Linked DNA regions of Aromatoleum aromaticum EbN1. The protein of the gene in region 1 interacts with the protein of each later gene in a pairwise test. Links are inferred from orthologs where the notes say so. Each region holds a gene or a part of one and is shown in the gene's direction. Other genes may lie near its edges. The genes, in order: mrdA and EBN1_RS06310.

Evidence for each region.
Region 2: the proteins of mrdA (region 1) and EBN1_RS06310 interact in binary tests that used the Escherichia coli proteins (3 or more experiments, as listed by UniProt). The link is inferred for Aromatoleum aromaticum EbN1 from one-to-one orthologs.

Annotation. Positions count from the first base shown.
Region 1 is NC_006513.1:1,812,009-1,815,214, forward strand. What follows is about bases 256-3,145. They hold mrdA (penicillin-binding protein 2), read left to right. Parts: upstream 256-681; coding sequence 682-2,610; downstream 2,611-3,145. Other genes in these bases: mreD (rod shape-determining protein MreD), read left to right, coding at 256-679; rodA (rod shape-determining protein RodA), read left to right, coding at 2,607-3,145. Outside these bases: rod shape-determining protein MreC, read left to right, coding at 1-155; more of mreD, read left to right, coding at 158-255; more of rodA, read left to right, coding at 3,146-3,206. UniProt on the Escherichia coli protein: Catalyzes cross-linking of the peptidoglycan cell wall. Responsible for the determination of the rod shape of the cell. Is probably required for lateral peptidoglycan synthesis and maintenance of the correct diameter during lateral and centripetal growth.
Region 2 is NC_006513.1:1,334,628-1,337,938, forward strand. The notes cover bases 299-3,293. They hold EBN1_RS06310 (penicillin-binding protein 1A), read left to right. Parts: upstream 299-607; coding sequence 608-2,980; downstream 2,981-3,293. Other genes in these bases: EBN1_RS06305 (pilus assembly protein PilM), read right to left, coding at 299-427; cyaY (iron donor protein CyaY), read right to left, coding at 3,003-3,293. In the rest of the region: more of EBN1_RS06305, read right to left, coding at 1-298; more of cyaY, read right to left, coding at 3,294-3,311. UniProt on the Escherichia coli protein: Cell wall formation. Synthesis of cross-linked peptidoglycan from the lipid intermediates.

The DNA of each region.
Region 1 (3,206 bases):
AATCGCAGACTTTTGCCGTCGTCCTGTGCGATCCGGTCGCTGCCGTCGAGCGCACGACGCAGGTGCTGGTGCTCGGACGTGCCGAAGCCCCGCCGCCCCGGCCGCAGCCGCAGCCGCAGTCCCCGGCGCTGCGCCGCCCCGAGCGGAAAGGATAATCGTGCAGCCGACCCATCGATCGAGCCGCATCCTGCAGCCGGCGAAGAACTGGTTCGTGTTCCTGAGCCTGTTCGTCGCGCTCGGGCTGGCGTACATCCCGACCGGCCGCCTGCCCGGCGTGCCGGACTGGGTACCGTTGGTACTGGCTTTCTGGTGCATCCGCGAGCCGCTGCGCGTCGGCATGGGGACGGCTTTCGTGTTCGGCGTGCTGGTCGATATCGGGCAGGGCGCGGCGATGGGGCAGCACGCGCTCGCCTATGTCGTGCTCGCCTACCTCGCGACGTCCATCGCGCGCCGCGTGCTGTGGTTTCCGCCGTTGCAGCAGGCGCTGCACATCCTGCCGATGTTTTTCCTGACGCAGCTCATCATGGTGCTGGTGCGGCTCGTGGCCGGCGCCGAATTTCCCGGCTGGGAGTATTTCCTGTCGAGCTTCACGAGCGCCGCATTGTGGATTCCGCTGCACTTCCTGCTGTTGCTGCCGCAGTATCGGCCAGTGGACCGGGACGATAACCGGCCGATCTGACGATGACCGAATTCCGCACTCCCGAGGAGGAACTGGGGCGCTTTCGCCGCCGGGTGCTGGTTGCGGGCATCGTCGCGCTGGTGTGCTTCGGCCTGCTCGCGGCGCGCTTCTATTACCTCCAGGTGGTCCGCCACGACTACTTTCTCACGCGCGCCGAGGACAACCGCATCGGCCTCGTGCCGATCGTGCCGACGCGCGGTGCGATCCTCGACCGCAACGGCGTGACGCTGGCGCGCAACTTCGCCGCCTACACGCTCGAGATCACGCCGTCGCAGGTCGCCGATCTCGACGAGACGATCGATGCCTTGAGCGAGATCGTGACGATCGATGCGCGCGACCGGCGGCGCTTTCGCAAGCTGCTCGAGGAGAGCCGCAACTTCGAGAGCGTGCCGATCCGCACGCGCCTCGACGACGCCGAAGTCGCGCGCTTCGTCGCCCGGCGCTACCGCTTTCCCGGCGTCGAAGTCCAGGCGCGCCTGTTCCGCGACTACCCTCAGGGCGAAGTCGCTTCGCACGTCATCGGCTACATCGGGCGGATCAACCTGCGCGACCAGGAACGCATCGAGGAGCGCGGCGACACCGCGAACTATCGCGGCTCGGACCACATCGGCAAGAGCGGGCTGGAGCTCAGCTACGAGACAGAACTCCATGGCGTGACCGGCGTCGAGCAGGTCGAGGTGAACGCCGGCGGGCGCGCGGTGCGGGTGATATCGCGCACGCCCGCGACGACGGGCAGCGATCTCGAGCTGACGCTCGACATCGAGCTGCAGAAAGTCGCCGAGGCCGCGTTCGGCGACCGGCGCGGCGCGCTCGTCGCGATCGACCCGCGCACTGGCGGCGTGCTGGCGCTCGCGTCGAAACCGGCATTCGACCCGAACCTGTTCGTCGACGGCATCTCCACCGCCGACTGGAATGAACTCAACGATTCGCCGGACCATCCGCTGCTCAACCGCGCGATCTTCAGCGCCTATCCGCCCGGATCGACGTTCAAGCCGTTCATGGCGCTCGCGGCGCTGACGACCGGCAAGCGCACCGCGAACCAGGCGATCGCCGATCCAGGTTACTTCAGCTTCGCCGGACGCCGCTTCATGGACGACAAGGTCGGCGGCCACGGCACGGTCGACCTGCACAAGTCGATCGTCGTGTCGTGCAACACCTATTATTACCAGCTCGCGAACGATCTCGGCATCGAAGAGATCGCCGGGTTCATGGCACCGCTCGGCTTCGGTTCGCGCACCGGCATCGACATTCCCGGCGAAGCCGAAGGCGTGCTGCCGTCGCCGGCGTGGAAGCGCGGCCGCTTCAAGAAGCCCGAGCAGCAACGCTGGTACGGCGGCGAGACGATCTCGGTCGGCATCGGCCAGGGGTACAACGCCTACACTCCGGTGCAGCTCGCGAACGCGCTGGCCACGATCGTCAACGGCGGAAAGGTGTTCCGGCCGCATGTCGTGCGCCACGTGATCGACACGGCGAGCGGCGAGCGGCGAGCGATCCAGCCCGAGCCGCTCCGCCAGCTCGCGATCAAGCCGGCGCATCTGGCCGCGGTGCGCGAGGCGATGGTCGACGTCAATAAGTCCGGGACCGGTGCGCGCGCCTTCGCCGGCGCCCCGTACAGTGCCGGCGGCAAGACCGGCACCGCGCAGGTGTATTCGCTCAAAGGGTCGAAATACGTCGCCGGCCGGGTCCGCGAGCGGCTGCGCGACCACTCGTGGTTCATCGCGTACGCGCCGGCGGAGAATCCGACGATCGCGCTCGCGGTGCTGGTCGAGAACGGCGGCTTCGGCGCCCAGTCGGCAGCGCCGATCGCGCGCCAGGTCATCGACTACCATCTGCTCGGCGCGCGTCTCGACGCACCCGCGCGCGAAGACGCCGAGGCGGCGGAAGCCGAGGACGACACCCACGCCGGACACGACGCGGAGCCGACTCCGTGACCGAACCGCGCTTCAGCCCGCTCCGTCTGCTCGTCGCCGCGATCCGGCCGATCGACCCGATCCTGTTCGGCCTGCTCGCAGTGCTGCTCGGCTACGCGTTCGTGCTGATGCACAGCGCCTCGCCGGAGCGCATCGCGTCGCTGCTGGTCAATGCCGGCGTCGCCCTCGCGGCGATGTGGCTCGCTGCCCGCGTGCCGCCGCAGCGGCTGCTGTCGCTGGCGCTGCCGCTGTACGCCGCGGGCGTGCTGTTGCTGATCGCGGTCGACCTGTTCGGCGAGACGTCCAAAGGCGCGACGCGCTGGCTCGACATCGGCATCACCCGCATCCAGCCGTCCGAGATCATGAAGATCGCGATGCCGTTGATGCTGGCGTGGTATTTCCAGCAGCGCGAGGGGCACATCCGGCTGCGCGAGTTCCTCGTCGCCGGCGCGCTGCTCGCAGTGCCGGTCGCGCTGATCCTGGTCCAGCCGGACCTCGGCACGAGCCTGCTCGTCGCCGCTGCCGGCTTCTACGTGATCTTCTTCGCCGGCCTGTCGTGGAAGCTGATCGTGCCGGTCGCGCTGGTCGGCATCGTCGGCATCGGCGCGATCGTCGGC
Region 2 (3,311 bases), 480 kb from region 1 along the record:
CGACTTCGTCGGCGTTGGCCGGCGACGGGCCGACCGTCTGGAAGTCGAGATTGACTTCGTCGAGCGCGAAAGGGATGTACTGGTTCGCCTCGGACTCGACGTGGATCTCCATTTCCTGGTCCCGCAGCCCGGCCGGCAGGATCATTTTCTTCGTGATCACCGCGGACGCCGGCAGCGCGACCGCGACCTGCCTGACGCCGGAACCCATGCGGCGCAACGCGCGGCGGATCGACTCGCTGACGCCATCGATGCTGTTGATGTTGCCGTCGACGACCGCGTCGCGGGGCAGCGATTCGATCGCGTAGCGCTCGATCCGGTAGCCTTCCTTCTCGCCTCCCGACAGCTCGACCATTTTCACGGATGAAGATGAGATATCGAGCCCAGCCAACTGGCGCACCTTAGGACGAAACAGGGATAGGTCGATCACAAGGAAAAGCCTTGAATTTCTTTAGGTTACGCACGGTCGCCGAACAGATTCCGGGATGCTAGCAACAAGGGGGGAAGGTGTAAAGAAGTGTAACCCGGAAGAGGGTGCAAGGGCGGCCGGAACCGGCTGCCAGGCGTGCGATCGTATAATCGCTTCCCCACACCCTAATCTGGACTTTCGATGCGTTGGGTTTTCTACCCCGTTGCTGCGCTGATCGTTTTGGTCGTTCTCGGCGTCGCAACCCTGGGGGCGATGTCTGCACTGGCCTGGCCGAACCTTCCGTCGCTGCGCGCGCTGACCGATTACCGCCCCAAGATCCCGCTCAGAGTGTACACGGCGGACGGCCACATTCTCGGTGAATTCGGCGAGGAACGGCGCGCAGTCGTGCGCATCGACGCCGTCCCGATGCAACTCAAGCAGGCAATCCTCGCGGCCGAGGACGAGCGCTTCTACGAGCATCCGGGGATTGACGTGATCGGCATCGCTCGGGCAGCGCTGGCGAACGTGGTATCGGGCGGGCGCGGCCAGGGTGCTTCGACGATCACGATGCAGGTCGCGCGCAACTTTTTCCTTTCGCGTGAAAAGACCTACAACCGCAAGCTGTACGAGATCCTGCTCGCGCTGAAGATCGAGCGCAGCCTGACCAAGGACCAGATTCTCGAGCTCTACATCAACCAGATCTACCTCGGACAGCGAGCCTACGGCTTCTCGACCGCGTCCAGGACGTACTTCGGCAAGTCGCTGCAGGAGCTCACGCTTCCCGAGTCGGCGATGCTCGCCGGGCTGCCGAAAGCGCCTTCCGCGTATAACCCGATCGCCAACCTGCGTCGCGCCACCCTGCGCCAGCAGTATGTGCTGCGCCGCATGGTCGAAGCCGGCCACATCGACAACGAGACCTATGAAAAGGCCCGCGACACTCCGCTGCAGATCACGACTGCGCGCTCGACGACGAACCCGATGCGCGGCGATTACGTGGCCGAGATGGCCCGGCAGATCGCCGTCGAGCAGTTCGGCGACGAGGCCTACCACGCCGGCATCCGCATCATCACGACGGTGATGCACGAGGATCAGCTCGCGGCGCAGCGCGCGGTGCGCCAGGGCGTGCTCGATTACGATCGCCGTCGCGGCTACCGCGGCCCTGAAGGCTTCGTCGATCTCACCGGGATCGCAGCCGACGACGAGGAGCGCCTCGACGAGTTGCTGTCGGAGTTCGAGGAGTACGACGACCTGCTCCCGGCGCTGGTTCTCGAAGCTTCGCCGAAGCGCGTCCGCGTCTATCACCACGGCGAAACGATCACGATCAGCGGCAACGGACTGCGTTTCGCGGCGCCGATGCTCAACCAGCGCGCGCCCCAGAGCAGGCGGATTCGCGCGGGCGCCGTCGTTCGCATCCGCGACAACGGCGAGAAAGGCTGGGAAATCCTGCAGGTGCCCGAAGTCCAGGCGGCGCTGGTGTCGCTCGACGCGAACACCGGTGCGGTCCGGGCGCTGATCGGTGGCTTCGACTTCGACCACAGCAAGTTCAACCACGTGACCCAGGCGCTGCGCCAGCCGGGCTCGAGCTTCAAGCCGTTCATCTATTCGGCGGCGCTCGAACGGGGGTTTTCGCCGAGCAGTGTCGAAGACGACGCGCCGCTCTTCTTCCCCGCCGGCGTCACCGGCAGCAAGGCCTGGGAACCGCGGAACTACGATGGCAAATACAACGGGCCGATGACGCTGCGCGACGGCCTGGTGCGCTCGAAGAACATGATATCGATCCGCCTGCTGCAGTCGATCACGCCGCACTATGCGCAGGACTACATCACGCGCTTCGGCTTCGACGCGCAGCGCCATCCGCCATACCTGACCATGGCTCTCGGCGCAGGCAGCGTGACGCCCTGGGAAATGGCAGGAGCCTATGCGGTGTTCGCCAATGGCGGTTACCGCATCGATCCGTACATCGTGAAGGAGATCATCGACGGCGACGGCCGCGTAGTGGCAAAAGTCGATCCTCCGGTCGCCGGCGAAAGCGCCCCGCGCGTCATCGATCCGCGCAATGCGTGGCTGATGAATTCGATGCTGCAGGACGTGATCCGGCGCGGCACCGGCACCCGCGCCCTGGCGCTCAAGCGCGGCGATCTCGCCGGCAAGACCGGCACCACGAACGATTACGTCGATGCGTGGTTCACCGGCTACAACCCCGACCTCGTCGCCGTAAGCTGGATGGGCTACGACCAGCCGCGCAATCTCGGCCGAGGCGAAACCGGCGGTTCCGCCGCCCTGCCGATATGGGTGAACTACATGCGGACGGCGCTCAAGGGAGTCCCGGAAAAGGCTCTCGCGCGGCCCGACGGACTGCTCGCGATCCAGCTGCAAGGCAGCGGCCGCGAAGAGTACATCTACCGCGAGAACCTGCCGTCCCAGCCGCTGGAGGTTCCGACGCTGCCCGTCGGGCTCTTCCCGCCGACCGAAGCGCCCGACGAGGCAGTGCCAGTGCCGCTCGCCTCGCCGGTCGAACCCATCTACGCTCCCGCGCCGGTCGTCGAACGCACGCCGACGCCGGTGAAGCGCTGAGCGGCCCGGGCCCTGTTCAGCCTCAGCCAGCCGAAAGGCTGACGGCGACTCCGGACTGCTGTCGCACCAGTTCGGACAGCATCGCGTACAGTTCCGCCCCGTCGCGCGTCGCCAGCCAGCGACCACTGTCGGGGCGGAAGTGGAAGCCTCCCGACTTCGCCGCGACCCAGATCTCGCGCGCCGCCGTATGGCGGTTGATGATCATCTTCGTGCCGTTCTCGAATTCGATCTCTAGCACACCGCCAGGCTTCGGTTCGATGTCGATGTCGGCGCCACAGCTTTCGAGGGCGGCTTCGATGCGCGCGAGTTCTGCATCGGCAAGAGCGTTGAA